One region of the Bacillus sp. SRL543 genome, then DNA from elsewhere that is predicted to be linked to it. Evidence: riboswitches for the same ligand, from Rfam matches in the RefSeq annotation. Region 1 holds a riboswitch; each other region holds the start of a gene.
What was found. A riboswitch is a leader RNA that binds a small molecule or an ion and turns the genes downstream of it on or off. The one in region 1 is predicted to bind S-adenosylmethionine.
Positions count from the first base shown of each region.

Region 2: it holds a riboswitch for S-adenosylmethionine, as region 1 does, so the genes downstream of both, mtnK (S-methyl-5-thioribose kinase) here and AC4E8B_RS13145 (peptide ABC transporter substrate-binding protein) in region 1, are expected to answer to the same signal.
Region 3: it holds a riboswitch for S-adenosylmethionine, as region 1 does, so the genes downstream of both, AC4E8B_RS20485 (methionine ABC transporter ATP-binding protein) here and AC4E8B_RS13145 (peptide ABC transporter substrate-binding protein) in region 1, are expected to answer to the same signal.
Region 4: it holds a riboswitch for S-adenosylmethionine, as region 1 does, so the genes downstream of both, AC4E8B_RS21150 (methionine ABC transporter ATP-binding protein) here and AC4E8B_RS13145 (peptide ABC transporter substrate-binding protein) in region 1, are expected to answer to the same signal.

Region 1 covers NZ_OZ481794.1:2,599,481-2,607,102, reverse strand. Annotated here, with positions in the region: gene AC4E8B_RS13165 (hypothetical protein) at 41-364, opposite strand; gene AC4E8B_RS13160 (ATP-binding protein) at 442-1,707, opposite strand; gene AC4E8B_RS13155 (DUF6254 family protein) at 2,027-2,152, opposite strand; gene AC4E8B_RS13150 (DUF3231 family protein) at 2,465-3,478, opposite strand; SAM riboswitch class I at 3,681-3,783, shown strand; SAM riboswitch class I at 3,859-3,958, shown strand; gene AC4E8B_RS13145 (peptide ABC transporter substrate-binding protein) at 4,138-5,760, shown strand; gene AC4E8B_RS13140 (hypothetical protein) at 5,853-6,008, opposite strand; gene AC4E8B_RS13135 (DUF2187 family protein) at 6,180-6,356, opposite strand; gene AC4E8B_RS13130 (TetR/AcrR family transcriptional regulator) at 6,560-7,219, shown strand; gene AC4E8B_RS13125 (hypothetical protein) at 7,357-7,622, opposite strand, start outside.
Region 2 covers NZ_OZ481794.1:1,672,350-1,679,971, reverse strand. Annotated here, with positions in the region: gene AC4E8B_RS08520 (pyridoxal phosphate-dependent aminotransferase) at 1-1,164, opposite strand, end outside; gene AC4E8B_RS08515 (carbon-nitrogen family hydrolase) at 1,305-2,081, shown strand; SAM riboswitch class I at 2,171-2,327, shown strand; gene mtnK (S-methyl-5-thioribose kinase) at 2,427-3,614, shown strand; gene AC4E8B_RS08505 (GNAT family N-acetyltransferase) at 3,592-4,332, opposite strand; gene AC4E8B_RS08500 (DUF2087 domain-containing protein) at 4,339-4,923, opposite strand; gene AC4E8B_RS08495 (PAS domain S-box protein) at 5,061-6,947, opposite strand; gene AC4E8B_RS08490 (methyl-accepting chemotaxis protein) at 7,214-7,622, opposite strand, start outside.
Region 3 covers NZ_OZ481794.1:3,995,828-4,003,449, forward strand. Annotated here, with positions in the region: gene AC4E8B_RS20450 (cysteine desulfurase) at 1-28, opposite strand, end outside; gene sufD (Fe-S cluster assembly protein SufD) at 28-1,338, opposite strand; gene sufC (Fe-S cluster assembly ATPase SufC) at 1,356-2,141, opposite strand; gene AC4E8B_RS20465 (YuzK family famiily protein) at 2,550-2,702, opposite strand; gene AC4E8B_RS20470 (carboxymuconolactone decarboxylase family protein) at 3,019-3,396, opposite strand; gene AC4E8B_RS20475 (MetQ/NlpA family ABC transporter substrate-binding protein) at 3,544-4,392, opposite strand; gene AC4E8B_RS20480 (methionine ABC transporter permease) at 4,408-5,076, opposite strand; gene AC4E8B_RS20485 (methionine ABC transporter ATP-binding protein) at 5,069-6,094, opposite strand; SAM riboswitch class I at 6,287-6,396, opposite strand; gene AC4E8B_RS20490 (O-acetylhomoserine aminocarboxypropyltransferase/cysteine synthase family protein) at 6,503-7,622, opposite strand, start outside.
Region 4 covers NZ_OZ481794.1:4,130,483-4,138,104, forward strand. Annotated here, with positions in the region: gene uvrB (excinuclease ABC subunit UvrB) at 1-342, opposite strand, end outside; gene AC4E8B_RS21125 (CsbA family protein) at 927-1,160, opposite strand; gene AC4E8B_RS21130 (alpha/beta-type small acid-soluble spore protein) at 1,400-1,678, shown strand; gene AC4E8B_RS21135 (M20 family metallopeptidase) at 1,720-2,931, opposite strand; gene AC4E8B_RS21140 (MetQ/NlpA family ABC transporter substrate-binding protein) at 2,970-3,800, opposite strand; gene AC4E8B_RS21145 (methionine ABC transporter permease) at 3,817-4,467, opposite strand; gene AC4E8B_RS21150 (methionine ABC transporter ATP-binding protein) at 4,457-5,488, opposite strand; SAM riboswitch class I at 5,726-5,828, opposite strand; SAM riboswitch class I at 5,957-6,056, opposite strand; gene AC4E8B_RS21155 (PAS domain S-box protein) at 6,385-7,622, shown strand, end outside.

The DNA of each region.
Region 1 (7,622 bases):
AGAAAAAACACAAAAAAAAACAGGCTGGAGAGCGCTGTTCTTATTTATTCAGGATCGTTGCAATGTCTATTTTCGTCATATCGCGGGCCGCTGCAAAAGTGCGGATCTGCTTAGTCGCCCAGTAGTCATAGAGCCTTGCCAGGCTGTTCCGATCATAAACCTGGTGGGCGTATGAGGCATAAAAATAAACCAGCAGAACATTGATGACTTCCTTTGGCAGCTGCCTGCGGGTGTTCAGGGACCTAAGAGCAAGGTTTTCAAGTCCGCGCACCTTTCCTCCAGTAAGCTTTGTGACCATTTCAAGAGGGGTGGCTGTTTCACAAAAACGGATAAAATCCGGATCATACAAATTATTCAGCATCATAATCTCCCAATTTCGGCTTCTTTTTAAACTATACACGTAATTTTTTCTCCAGTATCATATGTGGCTCAAATGACACATTATCGAGCGGGTTCTGGAATCAGCTGAAGAGGCAGGATAATCGTTACCGTAGTGCCCCGATTCACTTCGCTTTCGTAATCTATCGTCCCATCCATCTCCCTGATGATCTTATTTGTCACCATGCTGCCCAGACCTGTTCCTTTTGACTTGGTCGTGTAGAAAGGAAGGCCAATTTTTCTGAGCTGTTCCTCCGACATCCCGACTCCATTGTCAGAAACCTTCAGGGATACTGTATTTGCCAGCTGGTTGGGCTGGATGGTGATTTTAATAGAGCCATCTTTATCAGTTGATTCGATTGCATTTTTTATTACATTCATAATTGCCTGCTTCATATGGTGCTCGTCCCCGCGGACGAAATGGTGCCCGCCTTCGTCGAATAGGATTGCTGTATTGATATAATTTGCCAGCGGGCGAAGCAGATCAACACAATCCCTGACAACTTTCTCCAGATTCATGGTAGTCAGATTGAATTGTTCAGGCTTGGCAATTTTTAAATAATCTGTAATGATCTTATTTGTTCTGTCTAATTCCTCAAGTATGAGAGGGGAAAAGGATTTGACCTGGTCATCTGTTGTCTTTTCGCTTAAATACTGGATGAAACCCCTGACAGTGGTAAGTGGATTCCTGATCTCGTGGGCGATGGCAGCGGCCATCTGTCCGACCATCGTCAGCTTGTCCAGATATACCACCTCTTCAATCTGCTTATTGGTCTTAATCAGCTTTTCAATTATCAGTACTATACTCCCGAATGTTATATAAAAGGCAGTAAAATACATGAGATAAAACGATAAATCCAAAAATCTAACATTAAAATAAATGACAAGAATATAAAGGATCGCATAAACAGCGAAGGCCGCAGAGCTGACAAGCAATTTATACGAAGTTTCAATATATTTCTTCCGGAAAGCCAGTCCTGTCAGCATAGCGAGAATAGACACCACTACCCCGGTCAGTACAAACGGTCCTCCAATGGCCGCTCTGATCAGGGAGACAACAAGCACCACGATGAGACCGGGAATCGGCCCGGCATAAAGCGAAATGATCAGTATGGCGATCATCCGGAAATCAAAGTGAGTGTCTCCAAGGGTTTCGATCGGATACAGCATGCAGAAAACCGCTCCAAGCGAGCCAATCAGACCGTAGGTGAGCTTATGCTTTAAAGAAAGCAGCTCTTTCAGCTGAAATGGGAAAAATAAATTCGCATTAAAGGTAAATGAAAAAAGTATCGTCATATTTATTAATAGCGTTTTTAGCAAAGTAATCAAACGTGCTCCTCCAAAAATTACCTAATAAAGCAGCATGGAAAACTGCCACCTCTATTATACTCGCATATCCAGGCTTGCGGGGGAATTGTACAAAATTCCTGTTTTTCTGCAGGTGAAAGCTATGTACTGCAGCACCTTGAAGAAAAGCGCATGTCGGACCTGGTGTTTTTTTGTTTTTAGCAGCTTTTTCTGTTTATTAGCAGCTTTTTTCATTTATTAGCAACTTTCAATTTATATTAGCAACTTTGCCAATATATTAGCAACTCGCATCTTCACATATCAAAAAAAAGGCCCAAGACATTGTCCTGGACCCATTCAATCAGGATCGTCCGCCTTTTCCGGCCTGATCGGCCAGCTGGTCAAACGATTTCACTTTTCCATGAGGATGCTGTGTTTCTTTTCTCTGGCGCCACTGTCTTTCTTCCTGCTTTTTAGACTGGGTCATGAGAAGACCTCCTTATTGTGGTATCTCTTTTAGATTTGCCAGCTGGCCTTTTTTCAGTCTGAAAACTTTCTCCCAATTGCTCCTTTTGGTTTAAGGAAATTTTAAGGTTGTTGGGTGATGTCAATCTGCGGGGTATTCGGAATCTTTAAGTCAATTTTGAATTTGTACTCATATTAATTAAATATAGGAAGAATCTGTCCCTAGGGAGTATCACAAACACAAAGGGTACCGATTTATGCAATAAATTGCTTTATGCTCACTGGACCGAAACACAAAACCCCAGAACCACAAAACCTCGCTCATATAGCAGGGTCAAGGCGTTCCTTTTTTGGACAGTGCATCACGGTCTGTTGTTCCTGGAGGCTGCTCGAGCCAGCCGTGCTTGATCATAATGTCTGCACCGCTTTTGGCGAAAATGGCAATTTCAACTGACAGCCGCTCATAGCTTGCAGCCACATCGGTTCGCTGGCTGGCAACTCCCGCAGTCGCGTAATTTCCTGATCCGGAAGCACTCAAAAGGGCCATATGGAACATCATCATCTTATCGGAAAACACCTGTGCAGTTGTATCATACACGGCGATATTCGGTGAACCGACAGCTTGTATATTGCTTTCCAAAAGCAATTTTGAAAAAATGCCGACGTGCTTTTGGGAAATCTCTTTGCCTCTCAGCATAAATTCCTGGACTTCCTTCAATTGAGCAGTTTGAGCAAATGCAGCTGATATTTGCAGTCCGATTGAATTGGTCTGGATATTCAGGGTCAGATGGGAAATTTCCACGGCATTCAAAGGTCTTTTGGTCCCGAAGGGGTTCAGCCCGCTTAAGTATTTCTTGGTATCCACATAATCCGTTTCATGCGGATAAGAGATGTAAGGAGCTCTTATGTAAATCCCTTTTTCGAGCATCAGGCTCGTTGTTTTATTATAAAGCAAGGCTGTTTCGGCCAGGCCCTCAGTAAAGAAATTCCGGATATCGCTTCTCGCACTCATAGAGAGCATACCGCTGTATGCCAGCATTCCCGCTTTTGCCATATGGTTGATATAAGCAAGGCAAAAAGTGTCTGAAAACAGCTGTGGAGCATCAGAGTTGACATCCCCGCTGCTGAAGCCGTCCGGAACAGCCATTTTTTCCTCTTTGAATAAAGGGATCAGATATTCCAGATGGCTGGTGGATAAATCGAGGGCATACTGCAGAGCAGCCTTTATTTCATCCTCTGCAGCATGTGATTTCATATAGCCAAGAACACATTTTGACATGCTGTCATTCATATAAGTAGTCCAGAGCATCGCGATTTCTGCCGATGTAAGAGGTGTTTGCTTTTCCATAGGAAGACTCCTTCAATCAGTATGCTGGTAGTGTTTGCAATTGCTAATAAGATTATTAGTCAGACACCTGAAAAGCTACCTTATGCCGGTGCATTTCCAATTCGCCCAAAAAGATAGAAAAGTTAGACTTTTCTCGTTGCTGTTGACGAAATTTTCTAAATTGGTTATTCTTAGTGGACCGGAAAAATTATATACCTATAATATCTTATCAAGAGAGACGGAGGGGATGGCCCGAAGAAGTCTCGGCAGCGGGTTCAATTGAACACTGTGCCAATTCCATCAGGCAGATGCCTGGCAGATAAGAAGGGAGCCTGTTTATACATACTGTCCTCTTCTATCTGCAGAAGGGGATTTTTTTATTCAGCCAGCTAATACCTATATTCTTATCCAGAGAGGCGGAGGGACTGGCCCGATGAAGCCTCGGCAGCAGGTTCTGTGAACACTGTGCCAATTCCGCCGGATATACCGGAAAGATAAGCCGGGTACAACACCTCTCAGCTTATCTTTGCCGGGAGGTTTTTTAGTGAGTTAATGAGTTAAAGGGTATTTTCGGAATAAGCAAAAAGGGCGGGGATATTGCAATTATAATTCTTACTTTTTTAATAAGATAAATCAGTTTAAAGTGTTAAACAAAAAATAAGTAGTGGAGGAATGAAACCATGAAGAAATTATTTAGTTTCCCGCTGGTTATCCTGGTGTTCGCCCTGGCGGCGCTGACAGGTTGCAGCAATGATGAAGCAGTGCCGGCATCCGGTGGAAAAGACGTTGCACAAGTGTTGAATGCCAATCTTGGAGGGGAGCCGTATACCCTTGATCCTGCCTTTGCATCTGATACAACTTCTTTTTGGGTCATCGATAATCTTTATGAAGGCTTGTACCGCTATGATAAAGATGGAAATGCAGTAGAAGGGGCGGCCAGCAAAGTCGATGTGTCAGAGGACGGAAAAACCTATACTTTCACAATCAGGGACGGCCAGAAATGGTCCAATGGCGACCCGCTGACAGCAAAGGATTTTGAGTTTGCATGGAAGCGTGTCCTTAATCCTGAAACAGGTGCCTATGATCCTTCCAGCTTTTTTTACATAAGAGGTGCAGAAGAATACAATAGGGAAAACGGGGATGCTGAAGATGTGGGAATCACTGCAGTGGACGAGCAAACATTAAAGGTGGAATTGAACACGCCTATTAAGTTCTTCCCTAAGGTCCTGATGGGCCAGGGCTTTATGCCGGTGAACCAGAAGGCAGTGGAAGCTGACGAAAACTGGGCGGCAGGCCCGGAAACAATTGTCACGAATGGTGCTTATACACTAGGGGATTGGGAACACAATAATATCCTTACCCTTAACAAAAGCAGCAATTACTGGAACAGCAAAGAAATTACGATGGATACTGTTAACTTTAAGATGGTAGCTGATGCCAACACTGAGTATCAGATGTATAAATCAGGCGATATCGACATGATCAAGAATCTTCCCGCCGACGCGATAGATATGGAAAAGGATGGCAGGGAGTTTGTAAACTCACCGCAATTCAGTGTTTATACCTATACATTCAATGTTGATCAAGAGCCTTTTAATAACAGCAAAATCCGAAAAGCATTCAGCATGGCAATCGATCGTGAGGCCATAACGAAAAACATTTCCAAAGGCGGGGAAGAGCCTGCCTACGGTTATGTGGGGTATGGTGTGGAAGGTCCCACAGGCAAAGACTTCCGTGATGAGGAAGACCCTTACTATACTTTTGATGCGGAAAAAGCAAAAGCATTGCTTGCAGAGGGTATGAAGGAAGAGAGCTGGAAGGATCTTCCTGCGGTCACTCTGAAATATAATTCAGAAGGGAACCACAAGAATATTGCCGAGGCACTGCAGGAAATGTTCAAAGTTAACCTCGGTGTTGAAGTGAAGCTGGAGAATCAGGAATGGAAAACATTCATTGATACTTTTAAGCAGAAAAACTTCCAGGCTGCACGCATGGGCTGGGTAGGGGACTTCCTGGATCCGTACCCTGTACTGGATCTGTACAGCTCAGGCAGTTCCAGCAACTTTACAAACTGGTCCAACCCTGAATTTGATGAGCTGCTCGACCAGTCGCTGACAGAGCAGGACGAAGCAAAGCGTTTTGAACTGCTGCATCAGGCTGAAGCTGTCCTGATGGATGAAATGCCAATCATCCCAATCTACTTTTCATCTCAAAATGCGGCCGTGAAAGAAAATATTAAGGGAATCCGGTTCAGCCCCCTTAATAATCCTGATTTCCGCTATGCCGAAAAAGTTTCTGAATGATCTGATGCAAAAGGAGCCGGAACCCCGGCTCCTTTTGAAGTTTTAAAGAATGCAAGACTTTCAATAAAAAACAGCCTTTTGAAGCCTGCAGTTTAAGAAGAAGCGGCGGGCATATTGGAAGCTGGCAGAGCAATGATTTTGCCGCCGATCTGGATATGAACGGTATCATTGTAAATAGCCTTAACAATGCCCTTTAGCAAAACAGGTGAATCTACCGCTAATTTCTTTGAATCTTTGCTGATTTCCATGCCAGTATCCTCCCAGGTTTTTAAATTTTTGATAGAACGGCTGAATCAATAAACATATAATTCAATTCTATCTTTATAGCTGAAATCCTGCGTGTTTTTCAAACAAAAGTAAATAAACTCCGCAGCTTTCTTCTATTAATGCTGTCAGCCGCCATTATACATATCTCAGTTTCAAACAATCTTGTAATTTTTATGCGACACGACCGTAATTGGTGTATCTATTTTCAAAAGCAGTGCATCCTCATCGCTGATCTGGACAAGAACGCTTTCTTCTTTGACTTTTACGACCGTTCCGGTAATGGAAAGATCATGCCTTTTAAACTTGATTGTGTCTCCCTCTTTTGCCATAATCGCGACTCCTTATCGTTAAATTTTCAAACCAGTAAAAATAAGACGTAAGGACTATCATAGTGAAATTAAATTCATTATTGCACCATAGGAAACACCTGTCAAACAATAAGCTGAACTAAAGTTCATGTTTTTTGTGCGTCAGGATTTCAGTATCTCTGCTATGTTTTTTATATGATATGATGAATCTGGAGGTGAGGTTTATGGCAGAAAAAAATACCGCCCCGTTTTCTGGGGAATTCCCATCCCTGCCCAAGCAGGAAAGAGCGCTTCAGAAACGGAAGGCTCTGCTGGAAAGCGGAAAGCGGTTATTTATAGAAAAAGGCTACGAAATGACAACAGCAAAAGAAATAGCAGCCGCCGCAGATGTGGCCACAGGCACCTTTTACCGCTATTTTTCTGATAAACGCCAGCTGCTCATGGAACTGCTGCAGGATAAAATCGACTTCTTGACGATTCCGGAGCCCGACTGGCTCAATGGAGACCAGGTGCTGATCCTGGCCCGTCTGCTGGATGAGCATTATAAGAGACTGGAAGAGGTTGGCATTCACCGGGTGCTGCCCGAACTTCTGCCCAAGGATTCAGAACTGGCCGCTGTTTTGCAGGAGGCTCGGAGAAATATACATATGCAGATTGTGCGCGGATTAGAACTGGCCAGGCAAAAAGGGTTAACCTGGGATGATATAGATCTTGATACAGCTGCCTGGTCGGCCCTTGTTTTGGCAGAAAACGGGCCTCATAAAAAAATTCAGAGTTCTTCGCCGGTCAACACAATGGAAGCAGCCCGCATCATTTGCCGGATGATTTTTCCCCCTGTGGCGATTAGACGGAATGATAAGATGAATGATGAAGATATGCTTTAGGAAGGACCAGGCATTTTGCCGGGTCCTTTTTTAGAAACTGGAATATGTGTGATTTACAATAAAGTGTTTCAAAACTGCGGGGAATTTCAGAACTCCCAGTATATACTCAACATATTTCATGTAAATAAAGAATCAAACTAAGACTTTCTGTTTTTTTCAAGCTGCTTCAAACCTCTTTTTGCAGCCTCGACCCCCAGAATGCTTGCACCGATTGCTGCAAGTTCATTGACGAAAATAATTTTCGCCCCGTAATAGCAGGCTGTACCAAACCCCATTTCCAAAGCGAAGAATTTTCTGAGAGCAGAGGCTTCAATGATAATGACAATAAACCGGCTTTTTACTTCCATTTCCTTCACCATCCCAAACTGATTGTTTACTATATGCCCGCTCCAATATGTCCGAT
Region 2 (7,622 bases), 930 kb from region 1:
ATTCAACTTTCCGATCCGGGCTGCGGCCTCTTTAAGTCTCTCTTCATCTGCAAGCAGGCCTGCGCGGACATATCCTTCCCCATACTCGCCAAAACCGATGCCGGGAGCCACCACAACATGTGCTTTTTCGAGCAGTACATCTGCAAATCGCTCAGACGTCCATCCTTCCGGCACTTTCAGCCAGGCAAAAAAGGATCCCTGCGGAGCTTTAACATCCCAGCCTATCTCCCTAAGGCCTTCAATAAAAGCCTTCCGCCTGGAGGCATAGATCTGCACCAGCTCATCCACACAGTTCTGCGGCCCGGCCAGCGCCTCGGCTGCTGCTTCCTGTACTGCGCCAAACAGGCTGACATAAAGATGATCCTGCATTAGATTGATGGCTTCTATCACACTTTCATTCCCTGCCGCAAACCCCACTCTCCAGCCTGCCATATTATACGTTTTCGAGAGTGTATAAATTTCAATGCCCGTCTCTTTTGCCCCTTCCGCCTGCAGGAAGCTGACAGGCTTTTCGCTGTTAAAGCCGATCGCACCGTAGGCAAAATCATGGACGACGCAAATGTCGTTTGCCGATGCAAAGCGGACCGTTTCTTCAAAGAATTCCTTCGTAGCCGTTGCACCGGTCGGATTGTTCGGATAATTGAGGAACATCATCCTGGCTGACTGGATGTCCTGCTCAGAAAGCTCACCATAATCCGGCAGAAAATGATTTTCTTCTTTCAGAGGCATGACAGCCATGGACGCTTTCGCAAGGGCCACCCCTGACCAATAATCAGGATAGCCGGGGTCGGGAACAAGTATCGTTTCCCCCGGATCCAAAAGGCATTGAGGGATTTCAACCAGGCCGGCTTTCCCGCCGAATAAAATGGCTATTTCCTTTTCCGGATCAAGGTCCACCCCATATTCCCTTTTGTAAAATTCCGCCGCTGCAGCTTTCAGGCTGTGCTGCCCGCGAAAAGGGGAATATTTGTGATTAAGGGGATTTTCGGCTGCTTCCTGCAGCTTCCTGACGATATGAGGCGGAGTGGGCCTATCAGGATTTCCCTGGCCAAGATTGATGACATCATGCCCCTGCCCGGCATACCTGGCTGCTTTTTGCACCAATGTCGCAAAGAACTGCTTTGGCAGACTTTGCAAAAGTTCAGATTGAGAAAATATTTTCATCACATAGTCACCTGCTTTTCATGTGGATTAAATTTTTTTGTTTGAAAAACTAATGACAAATGATATAACGTAAAAGGCAGGAAGTAAAGAAATATTCTGCAATTTAAATATATAATCCTTTGCATACGGAGGTTTACCCAATGAAAATAACCTGCATCCAAATGGACATCTCCTTTGGCAGCCCTGAGAAAAATTTCGAAAAAGCTGCAACGCTGATCGAGCGTGCAAGCAAGGATAATCCCGATATCATCGTGCTGCCCGAGCTGTGGACAACTGGCTATGATTTAACCCGCATGGAAGAAATCGGGGACGTGAACGCAGAATCAAGCATCCGGTTTTTGCAGACTATGGCCCAAAAGCATCATTCTGCCCTCATTGGAGGAAGCGTCGCAAATAAAACAGCTGATGGCGTTTTCAATACCCTGCTTGCAGTCAGCAGCACAGGTGAACTCCTGCACCAATACAGCAAGCTCCACCTTTTTAAACTGATGGATGAACATCTCCACCTGTCACCCGGGAGCGGGGATGCGTCTTTCAAGCTGAATGGCCATCCGATGGCCGGCTTTATCTGCTATGATATCCGTTTTCCTGAATGGATCCGCAAGCATGCACTTGAAGGAGCAGAAGCCATTTTCGTTGTGGCTGAATGGCCTCTGCCCCGCCTCGCCCATTGGCGCGCGCTGCTGATTGCGAGAGCCATTGAAAATCAATGCTTTGTGGTTGCCTGCAACAGGGCTGGATCTGATCCTGCCAATCAATTTGCAGGACACTCCATCATCATCGATCCATGGGGCGAAGTCATTGCAGAGGCTTCAGAGAACGAAGAAATCCTCTCAGCAGAGCTCGACCTCAGGCTTGTAGAGGAAGTGAGGGCGCGCATCCCGGTTTTTACGGACCGCAGGCCTGAATTCTATTAGAATTTTTTAAATTTTTATTGACAGAAAACATGAGCCGCTGTTACTATTTTTTCAAACGGCTGAGACAGCCGGTCTGACAAACTAATATTCTCTTATCAAGAGCAGGCAGAGGGACTTGGCCCGATGATGCCCAGCAACCGACCGTAATTCCATCGTGAGATGGGGCGCAATACTTGCGCCGGAGAATTTCTCCATAAGGCACGGTGCTAATTCCAGCAGAAAGCTTGGCTTTCTGGCAGATAAGAGGTGCGAAGCTCAATACTTCAAGCCTCTTTCAGCATGAGAAAGAGGCTTTTTTATGTCCTGATGGATAAACAAAGCCTCCAAATTCAGGAGGGAAAAATCATGACACTCGTAAAAAATAAATATGCTCCGCTGACAGAAAAGACAGCCGCAGAACTCGCTGTAAGCCTTGGCCAGTTTCCCGGCAATGCATCTTTAGCTACGGAAGAAATAGGCGACGGCAATCTTAACCTTGTCTTTAGGATCAAGGAAAACGGGACAGGAAAAAGCCTCATTATCAAGCAGGCTCTCCCTTTTGCCAAGGTAGTAGGCGAAAGCTGGCCGCTGACTTTGAAAAGGGCTGCGATTGAAGCAGAAGCTCTTAAACTTTTTAAAAAGCTTGCTCCGGATTTTGTGCCGGAGGTCTTCTACAATGATGAAGAGCTCGCGGTGACTGTGATGGAAGATCTTTCACACCTGGAGATCAGCCGTACAGGGCTGATCTCTGGAAAAGAATATCCGCTGCTTTCCGGCCATCTTGGAAACTACCTGGCAAGAACTTTGTTCTATACCTCTGACTACGGCCTTCTGCAGGCTGATAAGAAAAAGCTTGCCAAAGATTTTTACAACCCGGAGCTGTGCAAAATTACGGAAGACCTGATATTTGCAGATCCTTTTTTCAATAGCCCGACCAATGATTTTGAAGAAGAGCTGAAAGGCGATGCAGAAGCCTTATGGGCTGATTCAGCATTGAAACTTGAGGCGGCGCGCCTTAGGAAGATTTTCTTAAATGAAGCGGAGGCGCTCCTTCACGGGGACTTGCATACAGGCAGCATCTTTGCATCCAATGCTGAGACCAAAGTCATTGACCCGGAATTTGCTTTCTATGGTCCTGCAGGTTTTGATATTGGCCAGGTGATTGCAAATCTTTTATTCCAGTCAATCGCCAATCCTGAGAAAACAAGACTAATAGACCAACATATAAAATCATTCTGGGAAGCTTTTTCCCAGGAGTTCACCCGTTTATGGCAGAATGATAATAAAGATCCTTTTGCAGGAACAGATGGTTTTCTTTCCGCTGTCCTCCGGAAATATTGGGCAGATGCCGTCGGCTTTGCAGGCTGCGAGCTGATAAGAAGGACAATCGGGCTCGCACATGTTGCCGACCTTGACGGAATAAAGGACAAAGAAAGGCGCCTGTCTGCCAAAAGAGCGGCACTGGCTGCAGGGAGAAACCTGATCCTTCAGCGCAGTGAAATTGCAGATGCAAAGGAATTATGCAGGAATGTCAGCCTCGTTTACGCAGGGTAAAAATATGGTATCCGGCCGGTTCGGAAAATCTCAGTTTTTCCGCCAGCCTTATACTTGCCAGATTGGCCGCGCTGCAATCCCAGCGCGGCTGCAGATTTTTCTCCAGGGAAGCTCCGATGAATCTGGAGCCAAGTATGGCACCCAGCCCATGGCCCCTGCTGCTTTCAGCTATATGGATATCCATTTCTGCATATTCCCTGCTCCTGAATATAGAAATGCATTCCCCTGCTGCCCGCTCCCCCATCATCACCCTGACCCCAAAACCAAATTTCAGAAACTGCTCAACCGAGCCCCAATATGTGCTGAAATATTCAATCGGAAACTCGGAGTATTTGCCTGCTGATTGCCTGCTGAGCTCAAGAATGCAGACTTTGCTTGAAGGAGGGACAGGTGCCGGCGAAAACTTCTGGAAAGAATAGCGCCGGTGCATGTCCAGCTTATCCCCAAACCGCTCTGAGAGGAATTGGTCCCAGCCCTTTGAACCGGAAAAGAGCGTAAAACGCCCGCCGCTTTTCTCAGCCTCCGCCAATTTCCCAGCCAGCAGTTCACATGAACCGGAGTCCGTACTGCCTGCAGCAAAATGGATGCCGCTGCCGTGGGATATAAGGAGGCACCCTTCCCTTTTCTTCACCTCACCCGGTATGAAGCCATCTAGAACTGCTAAGGCAAAGACAGGAATAAAACCTGTACCTGGTATATTTGCGTATTCTTTATCCATATCAAACTACTCCGGCTTTGCCCACATTTCACGGGGATTCAGCTCATAAATGCCGTTTTCCCTGTACATGAAATGGTTGATGATGAATTCCCTCCTGATCGTTGCATAGTCCTCATGGAATTTCTTTATATACTCATTAAGCTCATTTTCTGGATATTTCTCACCCATCTTAAGTCCTGAGGCGATATGTTCAAAGATGAACAGCTTTTTCTTGCGCTGTGCCGGAATATTTTTCAGCTTACCTTCTTTTGTGATAAAGTTTTCGATAACCTTTTGTTTCTCATTGTGCATTTCCAGCATCTCTTCCATCTCCCCTTCTTTTTTATCAAACATATCAATGAGCACTTCTGCCTGCTGCTTGATAACCGACTCATTCACATAATAATATATGGTATTTTTATCACGGCGCTGATAGATGCCATTAATAGCTTTCAGCTTGTTTAAATGATGGGTGATTGTCGGAGGAGTCAGTCCCAGCTTGCCTGCAATTGCCTGGCCATGGAGAGGCCCATTCGATAATAGTGCAATAATCCGTATTCTGGCAGGGTCGCCCATCGTTTTATGAAATGCCACTAATCTGTCTAACTGCATAAAAAACCCTCCAAATTCGATATATATCTAATTAGATTTATATCAAATCAGCTCTCAGAAGTCAATTCACTTTTTGTAAAAAAAATGCATCATTCCACTGAATGATACAAATTTGGACGACTGCTATTTTTTTATGGCTATTTAGTAAAAAGGCCGGCTAAATCCTGGTACCCCGCCCGCTTCATGGGAAGTTCGATATGGAAAACGGTTCCTTCCCCCATCTTGCTTTCCACTTCGATCGTGCCTTCATGTTCTTCTATAATTTTGTATGTGACCATCAGGCCAAGCCCGGTGCCCCGTTCTTTCGTTGTATAAAATGGTTCTCCAAGCTTGCGCAGTTTCTCTGGAGGGATTCCCGTCCCCTCATCCCTAATGGAAATCCGGACGCTGCCGACTTGGGTTTTCTCAATGGAAATGGTAATGATTCCGCCCTTCGGCATTACTTCAATTGCATTTTTAATGATGTTAATAAAGACTTTCTTCAGCTGGTTCGGCTCGCAGAAAATCAAGGGGAGGCCTTTTGTGTAATCTGTCCTGAACTGTACATTATGGAGAACCGCCTGAGCTGTCAAGAACTCGACTGTTTCTTTCATCAGCTGGATGATATCTTTCTCGACGAACTGTATGGCCTGAGGCTTCGCCAGGATCAGGAACTCATTTATGATTGAATCGATCCGCTGAAGTTCAGAGGTAATGATATTAAAATACATGGAGTTACCGCTTCCGGCACTGTCTTCCAAAAGCTGGATGAATCCTTTCAAAGCCGTCATCGGATTCCTGATTTCATGGGCGATTCCCGCTGCCAATTCCCCAATCACATTCAATGTATCCGATTTCTTCAGCTGCTCCTCCATCTCCAGCTTTTCTGTAATATCCTTGAATGTCGTCAGGCTGAGCCCGGAAAAGACATTCTGCTTTAAAGAGAACTCAAAATGCATTTTCCTGCCCGACTTCAAAATATAGGAAATCGTCCCGTTGGATTGACCATTGTCTGTCAGCTCTCCAAGATGCCGGCGCAGCTCCTCTTCTGTTATCTTACAGTCATTCAATACAGCAAGAAGGGACTGTCCCACAATTTCATGCTGCGGCATCTGCAGCATTTTTTCGCCTGATGCATTGATATCGACAATGGTAAAGTTTTCATCCCACAGAATCAGCCCCTCAAGGGCGCCTTCAAAAATACTGCGGAATTTCCTCTCGCTCTCCCGCAGTTCTTCTTCCATCTTATACCGTTCACTGACATTCCTGAAGATTGTCATATGATAGCCTTCGACCGCGTTCAGCTTTACAGTGAACTCAAGAAGCTTCTTCTGTCCATTTGGCATCAGAAAAAACAGCTCATTCCTCACTTGCCCCTCTTTGTACAGCTCCTCGAGGATGCGGAAATAGCTTCTGTCCTTGTAAAGAACAAAATCATCCACCTTCCGGGCAAGAAGCTCATCATGGGTGCTTTCAAATATTCTGCATGCTGCCTGGTTTGCATTGATGATCGTCCCTTTGTCCCTCCAGTAGACAATTCCATCGAGCGCTTCTACAAAAAGATCTTTATATAAATCCTCATGTTTGCGGATTTTCTGTTCAAGTTGCCTTTTCTCCGTCACATCCCGAAAAATGGACAACAGCAGACTGCTTCCGGGAAGGCGGCTCGTCGTAAATTCAAAGTAGGCCAGGCTGCCTTTATATGCCATCGGCAGAACGCCTTTAACTTTTTCCTGGGAGTGCAGCAGCTTTTTCTGTTTTTCCAGCTTAAAATGGTAATCCCCGGGGACCAGGTCATCCAGCCTGGTGCCCTCAAGCTGTATCTTCTCAGTCCCTAAAAACCGGGACATTGAAGAGTTAACGGCTAAAATCTCCCGCTGTTCAGTATAAATCATCATGCCATCTGGTGCAGAATCAAAAACATGTTCCCCGGCAGCATAGTTTTCCCCGGAACCGGCTCCCTGTCTCAGCCTTTCATTCTCCAGTTCCAGCTCTGCTATCCTTTCCTCCATCTGTTTTCTTACTATATTTGATAAAGCCCCCACCTTTTTTCCTCCTTGAAGACATAGACTTGCCTGCAAACATCTATCAGATACCTTTCCATCTGCTCAGGAAAAATCTCTCGGCTTATATGGCTTGCATAATATGATACTTACATTTTATTACTGTTCGGGTTAAAAAAAAACAATTTTTAGACAATTACCCGCAAATTTTCCCCCTGTCTTCCTTTTTCCGATGCAATGATGAGTCTCAGATTCCATCAAAAACAGGCTGCGGCAAAGGAATTTCGCCGGCAGCCTGTTATATGCATCTATAGCCTGAATTTAGAAATCATCTCGTTCAGCTGATCTGCCAGCTCTGACAATGACTGCGCATTATCTGAAATTTCTTCCATAGAGTGGTTCGTCTGGCTGATGGAAGCGCTCGTCTGTTCAATCCCAGCGGCAGATTCCTCGGAAACGGATGCAATATTTTCGATTGAGTCATTCATAGAAGCAGAACTGCTAGAAATTTGTTCAAGGCTCCTGGAAATTTCATTGATGTTTTCAGACATCCTGTTGACAGATTGATAGATGTTCTGGAATGTCCGGCCTGTATGCTCGATCTGGCCGGTCCCCTCTTCAACCTGCTCATATCCATGCTTGAGGGAAAGGACAACATCATTGGATTCCGCCTGGATTCCCTGCACAATCCTGGTGATGTCTGACACAGAGAAAGAT
Region 3 (7,622 bases), 1.4 Mb from region 1:
AATGTTCACGGATATCCTTGAAATCCATTACTTAACTTTCCTTTCAATCACATCAACAAGCTGCTTTTTGACTCCTTCGATCGGAAGTGCTTTCACGACCGGAGCAAGGAATCCGTGGATGACAAGACGCTCCGCCTCTGTCTGCGGGATTCCCCGGCTCATCAGGTAGTAAAGCTGGGTCGGATCGACACGGCCGACAGATGCTGCGTGGCCTGCCGTTACATCATCCTCATCGATGAGAAGGATCGGGTTTGCGTCGCCGCGGGCCTTTTCGCTCAGCATGAGAACACGGGACTCCTGCTCTGCATTCGATTTGGTTGCACCATGTTCAATCTTGCCGATTCCGTTGAAGATGGAAGATGCGCTTTCTTTCATAACGCCGTGCTTCAGGATATAGCCTTCTGTATTTTTGCCAAAATGGACGACACTTGTCGTAAAGTTCTGCTTTTGTTCTCCGCGTCCGACGACAACAGTCTTCGTGTCGCCGACAGAACCGTCGCCGATCAGGTTCGTTACGTTTTCGGAAATCGTGTTTCCATCATTCATGAGGCCAAGAGCCCATTCAATGCGGGCATCCCTTTCCGCCCTTCCGCGGCGGTTGACATAAGTAGTGATTCCTTTTGCAAGGTTATCAACTGTTCCGTACTGCACCCTGCTGTTAGTCCCTGCAAGAACTTCAGTCACGATATTGAAAATCCCTTCAGCTGAATCGACCGTTGAAAGGTATGTTTCAACATAAGTAACGCTGCTGTTATCTTCAGCCACGATCAGGACATGGTTGAAGATATTTGCATCTTTGTCATCATGCAGATAGATCGCCTGAATCGGCTCAGACACTTCGACATTGCGCGGCACATATAAGAATGCTCCGCCGTTCAGAAGTGCTGCATGCAAGGCAGTCAGGCGGTGTTCATCCACCTTTACGCCATCCTTCATGAAGTACTTTTGCAGAAGATCGCCGTACTCGCGCGCTGCTGTAAAGATATCGGCGAAAATGACGCCCTGGTCCTGCAGTTCTTTCGAAAGAGAAAGGTGGGCCGGACGGTTATTCCGCTGGATATACAGGTTCCTGTTCTCTTTATCCAGGTCAATCAAGGATTTGGCTTGTTCCGGAAGATTGTCCAGCGAGCCAAAGTCTTCACTTTCCACAATATGCTTCTCAAACTGTGTAAAGTTCCATTTATCGATCTTCGTTTTATCAGGTCTCGGCATTGGCAGCGTCTCAGCGTCAGCAAGAGCTTTCACACGCAATTCTGTCAGCCAGGCCGGTTCACCCATTTCTTTTGAAAAAGAGCTGATATACTCTTTATCAAACGGCAATTTAGTTTCAATAGTCATCGTGATCCCCCTAACGCTTACGCTTCTTGCCCTACGGTTTCGTCTTCAATGCCAAGTTCTTTTTTGATCCAGTCATAGCCTTCAGCCTCAAGTCGCTGTGCAAGCTCAGGCCCGCCTGATTTAACAATGCGTCCCTGCATCATGACATGCACATGGTCAGGAGTGATGTAGTTAAGAAGGCGCTGATAGTGAGTGATGATCAGGCAGCCGAAGTCTTCGCCGCGCATATCGTTGATCCCTTTTGAAACGACCTTCAGGGCATCGATATCAAGCCCGGAATCGATTTCATCAAGAATCGCGATTTTCGGTTCGATCATCATCAGCTGCAGGATTTCGTTGCGCTTCTTCTCCCCGCCGGAGAAGCCTTCATTCAGATAGCGCTGCGCCATATCCTGGTCCATTTCCAGGAAATCCATCTTGCTGTCCATTTTGCGGATGAACTTCATCAATGAAATTTCATTGCCTTCTTCCATGCGGCTGTTGATTGCCGAACGCAGGAAGTCCGCATTTGTAACACCGCTGATTTCGCTTGGGTACTGCATGGCAAGGAACAGGCCTGCACGCGCACGCTCATCCACTTCCATTTCAAGTACATCTTCGTTATCCAATTCAATGCTTCCTGAGGTTACTTCATACTTAGGGTGGCCCATGATTGCAGAAGAAAGGGTTGATTTACCGGTTCCGTTAGGACCCATAATCGCATGGATTTCTCCGCCTTTCACTTCCAGGTTGACCCCTTTAAGAATTTCTTTGTCCTCAATAGAAACATGAAGATCATTAATTTTAAGTGTAGATCCAGCCATCATTATACCTCCGTCAATAAAAAAGATTTGTATATACCGGCAAAAGCCGCAAATCTCTATTCTCATTTTATTCTCATTACAATCTTATAACAAATAGAAAGTGTTAGCAACTCTTTAACAACACGCAGATAGTATTAATTATCTGGTAAGAACTTTTATTGGCTAAACCCTTTCCGCTTCCCTGACCCCAAAACTGGAAATCCAGGCATGTCCAAACTATTTTTCCCTGCAGAGCGGCTTTCAATGTACATGAATTCGGGTGCAGTCCCTTCAGTTTAACATAAGTAAGTGCCGGGCTCCTACTCTTCCGGAAAAATCGGGCTATATTGTTTCTGCTTTATTCTAAAAGAAAAACCAGTGCGGCATCACACTGGTTCAAACTGTTTTCTTCCTTATTATATATTATTCTTAAGAATGTACTTTTCTTTCCAAGTCTGCTACCATACGCTGGCTTTTCAAATAGTCCTGCTCGCGCCTTTTTTCTACGCTCATCCGTACATCATGTTTTCGGCTGTAAACCTCATAGCCGACACCGTGGGCACTGTACATCGCTTTTTCCATTTCACTTGTGTAATTCAAGTCCAGCTGACTGATAGTAAATCAATCCTTTCGGTTTTGTCGCTTTCGCGATTTATTTTTCCTCATGAGTTATCGTAACACTCCTCCTATACCACGCTCAAACAGGAAAAAACCTCATTTTGAATAATTCATTAAGGTATCTCCCCTTGAAGGGACTTCAACTCCGGCATCCTTACAATTCCGGCTGAATTCTTCCAAATAAAGGTTGACCCTCTTCCATCAGTCCATCCAGCAAGCAAAAAGGAACAGCCCTGCTTTTCGCGGCAGGGCTGCTTGATCATATGGAAAGGCTGGCTTTTTATTGCTTCAGCTGTCCCTGATTCAGTTCATCCATTGCTTCCTGCACAAGCGTGACTGCCTGGCTCATCGCTGCCCCGCCGCCAAATGCCGCTGTAACGCCGACAGCTTCAAGCACTTCTTCTTCACTCGCTCCCTGGTCAATGCAGCCTTTCACATGATAAATGATGCAGTACTCATCCTGTGAATACAGGCTGATTCCCAGTGCAATCAGCTGCTTTTGCTTTTGGGACAGGCTGCCTTCTTTAAAGCATGCTTCTGTGAATGCATTATAATGCTGTGCAAGATCCGGCATTTTTTGTGTAAATGTGCCAAGGCCCATTTTATAGTCATGAAGAGCTGCTTCGATTGAATTTGATGGTTCGTGTGAATGCTCCATTCGTGTCCACTCCATTCCTTAAATCTTTAACACAGTTAGTATGTTTTATTTTCAGAAATGCTATGCGGGATGAAATGGAACCGCATGTGCTGTTTTTTGGCATAAGAAAAGGCAGCCTGCATTTTAAGCGGCTGCCTTTTTCTTTTATTACTCAGATACAGGAACAACTGCACCTTCATATTTTTCAAGGATGAAGTCCTGGATTTCTTTAGAGTGGAGCACTTCTACAAGCGCCTTGACGGCTTCTTTATCTTCATCGCCGCTATTAACAGCGATTACGTTCACATACGGAGATTCCTTGTCTTCAATCGCTATAGAGTCTTTGATCGGGTTCAGGCCTGCATCAATGGCATAGTTAGAGTTGATCAGAACCGCATCGCCTTCATCATTGTTGTAGATCTGCGGAAGGAGGGATGCTTCATATTCTGTATCAAACTCAAGGTTTTTCTCGTTCGTTTCAATATCATCGATTGTTGCCTTGACTTTGTCGACGCCTTCTTTAAGAGTGATGAGACCTTCTTTTTCAAGCATAGTCAGGATACGGCCGTGGTCTGCAACTGAGTTGCTCATCAGGATTTTCGCACCATCCGGAAGCTCATCGAGGCTTTTGTATTTCTTTGAATACACACCGATCGGCTCAATGTGAATTCCGCCGGCATTGACGAAATCATAGCCGTTCTCTTCAATTTGCGCCTCAAGGTAAGGAATGTGCTGGAAATAGTTTGCATCAAGTTCGCCAGAATCAAGTGCTTGGTTAGGAAGGATATAATCCTGGAATGTTACGACTTCAAGCTCAATTCCCTTTTCTTCCAAAAGAGGCTTTGCTTCTTCAAGGATTTCTGCGTGAGGGACATTTGAAGCTCCCACAGTCAGTTTGGATGTTTCTTCTTTCCCGCTGTCCGCATTGCCGCCGTCAGCATTATCTTCAGAAGTTCCGCAGGCAGAAATGACGAGCGCTACGGCAAGTGCCAATACAAGTGATAACCATTTTTTCATTAGTTAAGTCTCCTTTTATCGTTTGTCTAGTTTAGAAGTTATTATGTCTCCAATGACTTGGATAATAAACACAATCAGCAGGATGATGATGGTCGCCATCAAGGTTACATCAAAGCGGCTCCGCTGGAAGCCCTCCAGATAAGCAAGGTTCCCGAGGCCGCCTGCACCGATGACTCCGGCCATTGCAGTGAAGCCCACGAGTGAGATCGCTGTAACAGTAATGCCTGACACAAGCGCCGGCATGGATTCTGGCAGGAGCACCTTAAAGATGATCGTGCTCGTCTTTGCACCCATTGACTTAGCTGCTTCAATGACCCCTTTGTCAATTTCCCGCAAAGCAATTTCCACCATACGGGCGTAAAAAGGGGCAGCTCCGATGATCAGGGCCGGCAAAGCGGCATTTTCTCCAATCATGCTGCCGACAATAAATTTCGTGAACGGGATCAGCAGGACGATCAGGATGATGAACGGGATGGACCTGAATACATTGACAAACGCTGCAATAATTTTATTGATGAGTGCATTTTGCCAGATGTTCCCCTTGGAGGTAAGGAATAGCAGCAGACCAAGCACAATTCCCAATACGAATGTTACCAGGACAGAGATGCCGGTCATATAGAGCGTTTCATTCGTTGCTTCCCACATCTTATCCCAGTTTACATTTGGAAAGAATTCACTAAGCATTTGAAATCACCTCCACGCCAACTTGCTGTGCATGAATATAATCAATCGCTTTGGCAATTTCTCCAGCCTGCCCATCAAGGTGGATGAACAATGTGCCATATGAGCCGTTTTGGGTTTGTGATATTTTCCCCTGAAGGATATTTACAGTCACCTCAAAGGAACGGATCAGATTTGTGATGAGCGGCTGTTCGGCCGACTCCCCGACAAAGGAAAGCTGCACAACCTGGCCGTGCGGATACAATCCAAGCAGGGCCTCTGCAGTTTCTTTTGTTTCTTCAGGTTCTGTGACCTGCTGGACGAATCTTTTTGTGATCTGCTCGCGCGGGTTTTTAAACACTTCCAGAACGGGGCCGATTTCCACAGCCTTTCCGCCTTCCATGACAGCCACCCTGTGGCAGATCTTCCTGATTACGTGCATTTCATGGGTGATCAGTACAATCGTCAGCCCAAGGCGGTGATTAATGTCCACAAGCAGATCCAGAATTGAATCCGTTGTCTGCGGATCAAGCGCCGAGGTTGCCTCATCGCACAAAAGCACCTTCGGATCATTGGCAAGCGCCCTGGCGATGCCTACGCGCTGTTTCTGACCGCCGCTAAGCTGTGAAGGATAAGCATCCTCACGGCCGTCAAGACCGACCAGTTTGATGAGTTCGGTTACTTTTTTTTCTCTATCCTGGCGAGGCACTCCCGCAATTTCAAGCGGGAATGCAATATTGTCCCTCACAGACCTTGACCAGAGAAGGTTAAAGTGCTGGAAGATCATGCTAATTTCCTGACGGGCTTTTCGCAGCTCCGAACCTCTGATTTTTGAAATCTCCCTGCCGGCTACCGTGACCGTTCCTTCTGAGGGAAGCTCAAGCCCATTCAGCATCCGGATCAAGGTGCTTTTTCCTGCACCGCTGTAGCCGATCACTCCGAAGATTTCACCTTCCTTGATTTCAAGGTTGACATCATCAACCGCCTTGACCGGACCCTTTTTTGACGAATATATCTTTTTAACATCTTTTATTGAAATCAATTGCCGTATTCACCTCTTTTATATCCAATTAGACAAATGGCTTTACAGAGATTTATGTTCTGCCAATCCTCTTTAGAGTAGTTTCCTGAAACCAGGTTAAGATTATTCCATAAGCTTAAGACAGGAAATTTTCCTGTAAAAATAAAAATGCCTTCCTGCAGGTGAGCAGAAAGGCATGATGGAAAAACCTTTCTCTCATCTGCCAAAGCTAAAAAAGCTTTGTGTGAATTGGCACCATTTCAATAAACATTGACGGTTGCCGGGCTTCATCGGGCACATCCCTCCACCTCTCTTGATAAGAGCTACTTTATATGAAGTTCATTTTCATTCATTAGCCATTTTTAAATTACGAGTGCTATCGTATCACGGATAAAAAAGGGTGTCAACAACAAAGTTTAACACTAAAATTTACCGGCTGGTTCCTGAAGTTTCTGCTTTTCCTGCAAGTGATTGGCTTCCTGTTGCGGCTTCAATTGCCTGCTCCAGATCCTCAATCAGGTCTTCGGCATTTTCTATGCCAATGGAAATCCGGATCAGGTCCTCCGGCACCCCCGCCGCCTTAAGGCCTTCTGAATCAAGCTGCTGGTGAGTGGTGCTGGCAGGATGGATGATAAGGCTTTTGGCATCGCCGACGTTTGCTACATGGGCCCACAGTTCCAGGCTGTTGATCAGCTTTGCCCCGGCTTCCCGGCCGCCCTCGATTCCAAAAACAGCCACAGCTCCGGCTCCTTTAGGCAAATACTTGTCAGCCAGTGCCTTATCAGGATGGTCTTCATCTCCCGGATAAAGCACCCAAGTCACAGCAGGGTGATTTTTTAGATACTCTGTCACTTTCTTTGTATTGCTGATATGCTCTTTCATCCTCACATGCAGCGTTTCAAGACCGAGGGTGAACTGGAATGCGTTCTGCGGGCTGAGTGCAGGCCCCAGATCCCTGAGCAGCTGTACCCTCGCCTTGACGATAAAAGCAGCCGCACCGATTGCTTCGCTGTACACCAGGTTATTATAGCTTGGATCCGGCTTGGTGAAGCCCGGGAATTTGTCTGAATTCCAGTCAAAACGGCCTGCGTCTACTATGACGCCACCCATTGTCGTCCCATTTCCCAGAAGCCATTTTGTCGCTGAATGTATCACAATATCTGCGCCGAATTCAATCGGCCTGCAAAGATATGGCGTGGCAAAGGTATTGTCAACAATCAGAGGAATGCCGGCATCATGGGCCACTTCCGCCACTTTCTCAATATCGAGGACCTTTAGGCTTGGGTTTCCAATTGTTTCTGCAAATACAGCTTTTGTTTTTTCTGTAATAGCGTCCCTGAAATTTTCCGGATCTTCCGGATTGACCAGTTTTACATTGATCCCATACTTAGGAAGGGTGACGGCAAATAAATTATATGTTCCTCCATAAAGGTTTGATGCTGCTATAATTTCATCCCCCGCCTGGGCAATATTCAGGATGGCAAGAGTGATGGCTGCCTGGCCGCTTGCAACAGCAAGCCCCCCTACGCCGCCTTCAAGCAGTGAAACC
Region 4 (7,622 bases), 1.5 Mb from region 1:
GCTGGCATCCTTTTCAATGAATGTATCTGTCTGCGGCACATAAGCCTCAGGCTGGTAGTAATCATAATAGCTGACAAAATACTCTACAGCATTGTTCGGGAAAAAATCCTTGAACTCACTGTATAGCTGGCCGGCCAGTGTTTTATTATGGGCAATCACCAATGTCGGCTTATTGACCTCTTTGATCACATTGGAGATGGTAAACGTCTTTCCGGTTCCAGTTGCACCGAGCAGCGTCTGATGGCGTTTGCCGGAGCGGATGCCCTCGGTAATCCTGCTGATGGCTTCCGGCTGATCGCCCTGCGGCGAATATTTTGAGACTAATTCAAATTGGTCCTTCACAAAAAAAGCCTCCTGTTCAAGAAGTTGATTTTAACATTTTATCTATATTTGCAGACAGGCATACCAGAAAGCAAGCACCTTGCTCCTGGAGATCCTGTTTCTTTTAATTAATAGACGGTCCTAAATGCACGTGATGATTCCTGCTGAAGATATATTATAGAAGAAAAAGGTCTGAAGCCTTGTACGAAGCTGAAAAACTCATATCCTCATTCTACCACAAAGCACCTGAAAGAAACCAGGAATATGCGAACGGATATTCGTTTTTGTACTAGCGTTCCGTATTGGGGGATAAATATTTCCAGCACAAAACAGCGCTGTTCCTGCCGAATAATAGTTAATCAAACGTTTGATTGATTAGTGCTGCGGCCTGTTATTGCTGGAATATTTCCCGCGGAATATGTCGAGAGAGGGAAGCATATATCGACGGACTGAAATCTCTGGCTGGACAATCGCCTTTGAAAAATAGGATCTGTCAATGTTCCATGTTGATCCTGGCATTCGTGTGAAATCGTGCCTCACACAGCAATAAAATAAAATAACCTGCCGGATCCAGCTCCGGCAGGTTTATGACAGGCATAATTAAATTAAGCTCGCTTTTTCGCTCTTTGTTTCATGGTTTGCGCATACCAGAAACCGGCTGTCAAAGAAAAGGCATCAACAACAATAAGCCCCCAGCTGTCTGTGTAGCCTTTATAGACGGAGGCGGCAATCAGGGCGACAGTCAGAATGAGCCCGATCACATGATTATATGTCACCCTTGTAAACAGCATGACCAGCAGTCCGGGCAGCAGCAGAGCTGAAAGATACTTTAGCGCCACTTTTTCACACCTTCTTTATGATAGATTCACTATGAATTGCGGACAAGTATAACATTAGAATAGCGGTTCAAACTATATGATACAAGCAATTTCAAAAAAATCCGCTGTATTTTTTAGCTTAGGGCATTGTTGTTCATTCATCGGATTCTGTTTGCTGCTGATTATATGGCCGAAGCTTCGCTTAGAAAAAGGCTGTTTGCAAAATACTAACCATAATGAACGGAAAGGAGGTTTGCATGATGTCCAGAAGAAGAAGGCGCCCTCTTGTACCAGAATCCCGCGAAGCCCTCGACACATTGAAGGCACGTGTCATGGCTAACCAGGGCTATAAAGTCAGCGCAGATGCGCCGGAGGAAGTAAAATATGAGGTGGCCAGGGAAAAGGACGTTCCGCTTCAGCCGGGATATAACGGCAGGCTATCATCGCGCGAGGCAGGCAAAGTCGGCGGCCCGATCGGCGGCAGCATGGTGAAAGAATTAATACGGATGGCACAGGAAAGCCTCAACAAAAATCAATAGTCGAATGAAAAGTGGAGCCGCCACATTGGCAGCTCCATCCTTTATTTTTGCGCTTCTTTGTTCCTTGCGAACTCTTCTTTGATAGAAGCAAGCAGTTCAGGCTCAGTGATTAGCCGGAATGCCGTCTGTGCCAGCGCCTTTGCACCTGTGAGCAGGGCTTCATCGCCTTTTTCCGAGCGTGCAGCTTCACGAAATGGTACGGTATGGGCAACAAGGTCATCGCTGCCGATCTTGATATAAGGGTGGATCGTAGGTACCTGCTGGCTGATGTTGCCCGCATCTGTAGAACCGATTCCTTCCCTGCCTGACAGATCAACTTCCTCGCCCAGTTCCTCGATGACTTCACGGAATGCTTCATTATATGTTCTATTTAATAGAAGATTGTCGACTTCATTCTGGAATGCAATCACATTCAGCTTGGCGCCTGTTGCCAGGGCAGCACCCTCTGCCACCGCCTTAACCTTCTCTGTAACTTCATTTAAGTATGTTCTTGTCGCTGCCCGGATGAAGAATCGCGCTTTTGCATATTCCGGGATGATATTTGGCGCGTCGCCTCCATGAGTAATGATGCCGTGGATCCGCACATCATCCTTCAGCTGCTGGCGCAGGGCGTTGATGCCGGTGAAAAGCTGGATGACCGCATCAAGGGCATTGATTCCTTCGTGCGGTGAAGCCGCGGCATGGGCAGGCTTGCCGATATACTCAAAGTCCAGCGGATCCACCGCTAGGGAAGAGCTTGTTAATGCAGTCTTGCTTGAGGGATGGATCATCAGCGCTGCATCGATTCCCTCTGTCAGGCCATGCTTGACGAAGCTGCCCTTTGCACTGCCGTTCGGGCCGCCTTCCTCGGCTGGTGTTCCGAATACGACGACCTCTCCGCCTGTTTCTTCCACCACCTTGCTTAAGGCAATGGCAGCCGCAATACTGGTTGTGCCAATGATATTATGGCCGCAGGCATGGCCGATTCCAGGCAGAGCGTCATATTCAGCAAGAAAAGCAATGGATGGACCCGGCTTGGAAGATTTTTTCCTAGCAGAGAATGCTGTCTCATGGCCGGCAACAGCGCGCTCCAGCTCAAAGCCCTCTTCTTCAAGAATTCCTGAGAGAAGCCCGGATGCGAAAAATTCCTGGTTGCCAATTTCCGGTTTTTCATGGATCTGGTGGCTTGTTGAAAGATAAAGCTCCCTTCCCGATTCCACACTTTGATTGATTCTTTCCTTTAATTCGGTTACAGATTTAGCGGGTGCTGCCATAATGATCTCCTCCTATTAGCGGTGCCATGCACCAGTTTTTATTCTCCAATTTCACTGAGCGGAACGAATGTCGGGATGGTGCTGCCTTTATATTCTTTTTCAATGAACTCGGCTACATCGTCTTCCTGGTAAAGTTCTCCGAGGCGCTTCAATGTTTCATTGTCTTTGTCTTCAGTTCTAACGGCAATGATGTTGATATATGGTGTTGCTGTTGCATTTTCATGGAAGATGGAATCTTTAACAGGATTGAAGCCGGCATCCACAGCGATTCCATTATTAATGATGGAAGCCGCAACATCTGGAAGGACACGCGGTGTCTGGCCTGCCACTACAGGGACGATTTCCAGGTTCTTTGGATTATCAACGATTTTGTCGATGCTGCCATTTCCGTCAAAGTCTTCAGGCAGTGTGATCAGGCCGGCTTCCTGCAGAAGCAGGAAGGATCTTCCCATATTGGTTGCTTCGTTCGGCACGGCGATTTTTCCGCCTTCAGGGATATCTTTTACATCTTTATACTTTTCAGAGTAGATTCCCATAGGTGCAATAACGGTTGTCGCGATTGGCGAAAGGTCCAGATCATGTTCCTTTTTAAAAGCGTTGAAATAAGAAATAGTCTGGAAGGCATTCGCATCAAGCTCTCCCTCTGCAAGGGCGATGTTTGGCTGGACATAATCCGAGAAGCGGACGATTTCCACCTTGATTCCTTCTTTTTCAGCTTTCTTGGCTACGAAATCCCAGATGCGGTTGTCTGACCCGCTGACACCGATTTTCACTTCTTTTTCTTTTTCCTTGCCGCTTGTTGATGATGAACAGGCTGCGCTGAAAACCGCCAGCGCCAGAATGATTGCCGTTAATAATAATTTTTTCATGGATGTTTCCTCCTAGTTATCGTCTTCTGATTCTTTTAGATAAAATATTGCCGAAGCTCTGCAGCCCCTGGACCATGATGACCAGGATGGCGACTGTGATGATCATGACCGTTGTGTCGAAGCGCTGATAGCCGTAAGTAATGGCCAAATCGCCAAGACCGCCGCCGCCGACAGCCCCTGCCATGGCGGATGCGCCGACAAGTCCGACGGTCGCGATGGTCAGTGCGAGGACCAGTGAACTGAGCGCTTCCGGTACGAGAAATTTAAAGATGATCTGCCCGGGTGTCGCCCCCATCGCTTCCGCTGCCTCTATGACACCCGGGTCAACTTCGAGGAGCGAGTTCTCAATCAATCTTGCAATATACGGGCCGGCATAGAATACGAGCGGTACGACAGCCGCTGCCGTCCCGATTGAGGTTCCTACCAGCAGCCGCGTCACCGGAATGATTGCAACCATCAGGATGATGAATGGGACCGAGCGGAATATATTGATGATTCCATTCAATACGTTGAAAATGGGCAGATTCTCCAGCAGATGGCCTTTTCTCGTGATGACCAGCAGGATTCCGAGCGGCAATCCCAGGATGGTGGAAAAAAGGAGCGAGAAGGCCACCATTTGAATGGTTTCAATAAGTGCTTCTATGATTTGCGTGTGATCAACTAGCATGTGCTTTCACTTCCTTGATTGAGACTTTTTCCTGATGAATGTACATAAGGGCGCGCTGCACTTCCTGGTCGGTTCCCTGGAATTCGACAACAAGGTTCCCAAACGGGATGCCTTGAAGCTCGGTTATATTTCCGAACAGCACGTTTATATCAATATCGAATTTCTTGGCAAGCTTGGAGAGCAGCGGCTGGCCGGCTGACTGGCCGACAAAATTGATCCGGAAAATTCTTTCCTTGCCATTGTTTCTTTCTACAAGCTGCTTGACGGAATCCGGGATTGAATCATTCATGACAGAACTGACAAAGTTCTGGGCTGTCTGTGTTTTTGGTGCCGAGAATACATCGAACACCGAGCCTTCCTCAATGATTTTTCCTGCCTCGATCACCGCCACCCTGTCGCAGATTTCCCTGATGACCGTCATTTCATGGGTAATGATCAGGATGGTGATATTGTATTCCGCATTGATTTTTTTCAATAGCTGCAAAATGCTGCTTGTTGTCTGCGGATCAAGGGCCGAGGTCGCTTCATCGCACAGCAGGATTGAAGGCTGTGTAGCAAGTGCTCTTGCAATCCCGACTCTCTGCTTTTGGCCGCCTGAAAGCTGATCAGGATAATTATCAGCTTTATCGGCAAGTCCCACGAACTCAAGAAGTTCAGCTACCCGTTTGCGTACCTGCTCTTTAGGGAGCTTTGCCAGGGTAAGCGGCATGGCTACATTGGCAAACACCGTCTTCGAGTTCAGCAGATTGAAGTGCTGAAAAACCATGCCGATATTGCGCTTTACCTCTCTTACCTCTTTTGGCGAAAGCGATGTAAGATCATGGCCATCGACGATCACCTTGCCTGAGGTCGGCCTTTCGAGCAGATTCACACAGCGGATCAGCGAGCTTTTCCCCGCTCCGCTGAAGCCGATTACACCAAAGATTTCTCCTTTGTCGATTGCAAGATCTATCCCATTCAGTGCTGCAACCTGCTGGCCTCCGCTTTCATACACTTTCTTGAGATCCTGGAATTCTATCATGTTTGTTTCTCCCTCCGTATCAAATAAGAAATGCGCAAGCGCCTTGGTCACCCCCGACAAGCACAAGACAGGCCTCCCGGAAAGGCGTTCTTTGCCTTTTTGGGAGGAGTGGCTTGTGACCTCGAGGGGGTAGGCGCTGGAGCTAGACAGTAATCAAAGTTGAAAAAATATACTTTCTTAACATTAAAAAACCCTCTCCTGAGAACAGAAGAGGGCATGCATCATCAGCATTGTCTCTTCTTATCTCCCAGGCTCACACCTGCTGGAATTGGCACAGTACTCATAAGAGTCCGCTGCCGAGGCTTCATAGGGCCAGTCCCTCTGCCTCTCTGGATAAGAAATTATGGTTTTCCTATATAATTAATTGGATTTAATACAATAGCTATGCAGCACCCCGCACTTTTATTCCTGAAAAACAAGAAAGCCCTCTTCAAGAAGAAGAGGGCAGAATAATAAGCGTCAGTCCTCTTCTTATCTTTCAGGCAATCTGCCTGCTGGAATTGGCACGGTTCATCAGTCCGCTGCCGAGGTGTCATAGGGCCAGTCCCTCTACCTCTCTGGATAAGAAGCTATCGTATTAAGTTTGTTTGCTTAATTAATTGTTTTTTACTTTACACGCGTTTCAAAGTTCTGTCAAACCCTTTTTTCAGATATGTGGTTAAAAATTTTTATCCACAAATCCTGAAAGCCCTTACTTACTTTTTTGGATTTTCGGAAAAAATGTCCTCCTCCCGCTGTGGATAAAGCAGGTTTTCCACATTTTCCTATCCAGTTATCAACATTTCCCCCAGTCTCCATACAAGAAGAGGGAGTTTACTCCTATATTTCTGCCAGCTTGTCTAATGTATAATAGTGGAAAAGAGCAAAATGAACTGCATTCCGGGAGGGAGAACGGTTTGATTGCAACAAACAGAGACTATCAATCTGAATTATTTGTGGACAAAGTTGAAGCAAAAAATCTCGAACTGGCTCTGAAGCATTCGGCAGACCTGATTTCACGGCATACGAAAGAGGGCATTTTCTTATATGTGTCCCCATCCTGCAGCACCCTTTTGGGCTACACGCAGGAAGAGCTTTACAAAGACTGCATTCTTGCCTACTGCCACCCCGAAGACAAAGATATCCTCACAAAAGAATTCCGCGGGCTATCCCCGGGCAGCAGCTCACGTATTTCGTTCCGGTTCCGCCGCAAGGAAGGCGACTATATCTGGCTTGAGACCAGTATCAGCACACTCGGCGACAGCCAGGAAGCCATGTGCATTTCCAGGGATATGACCGAACGTGTCAATATGGAAGAGGAAAACATGGAAACACAGGAAAAATACCGCTTCCTGGTCGAATACAGCCGGGATACTATTGGCATGACAACCGAGAAAGGTATATGGACCTATATGAATGATGAAGGCAAGAAAGTGTTTGGCTTCACTTCAAGCAAGGAAATCATCGGCGCCTCTTTGTATGACTATATATCAGCTTCTGACCATGGCTATTTGAAGGATTTTTACCAGGCGAACCAGACCGTCAGCTTTGAATTGAACCTCATCAGGAGTGACGGGAACACCCGAAAGGCCGCCATCCAGCTGATTCCCACTGTTTTTAAGAACCGAAAACTGTTCCAGATCATCATCAAGGACGTGACCGGCCAGAAAAAGACCGAAGAAAAGCTCCATAATGCAGAAAAGCTCTCTGTCGTCGGGCAGCTTGCCGCAGGAATCGCCCATGAAATCAGAAACCCGCTTACCGCAATCAAAGGCTTTACCCAGCTTCTTACTGAGCGGAAAACAGAAAAATATGCGGATGTCATCCTTTCCGAGCTCGAACGGATAGAAGAAATCGTCAATGATCTCCTTGTTCTCGCCAAGCCAGTCGTGACAGAGGTTCAGGAAACCAATCTGGTCAATATCGTTAAAAGCGTCGTCACCCTTTTAAACACACAGGCGCTCATTTATAACATCATGATCGATGTGAAATACTCCCTATCTGAAATCAGTGTCCGCTGTGAGATTGATAAAATCAAGCAGGTGCTCATCAATGTTATCAAAAATTCGATTGAAGCCATGCCCCATGGCGGAAAGATCAGCATTGAAGTCAGGCATGACAACAGCTTTGCGATGATCAGCGTGAAGGATGAAGG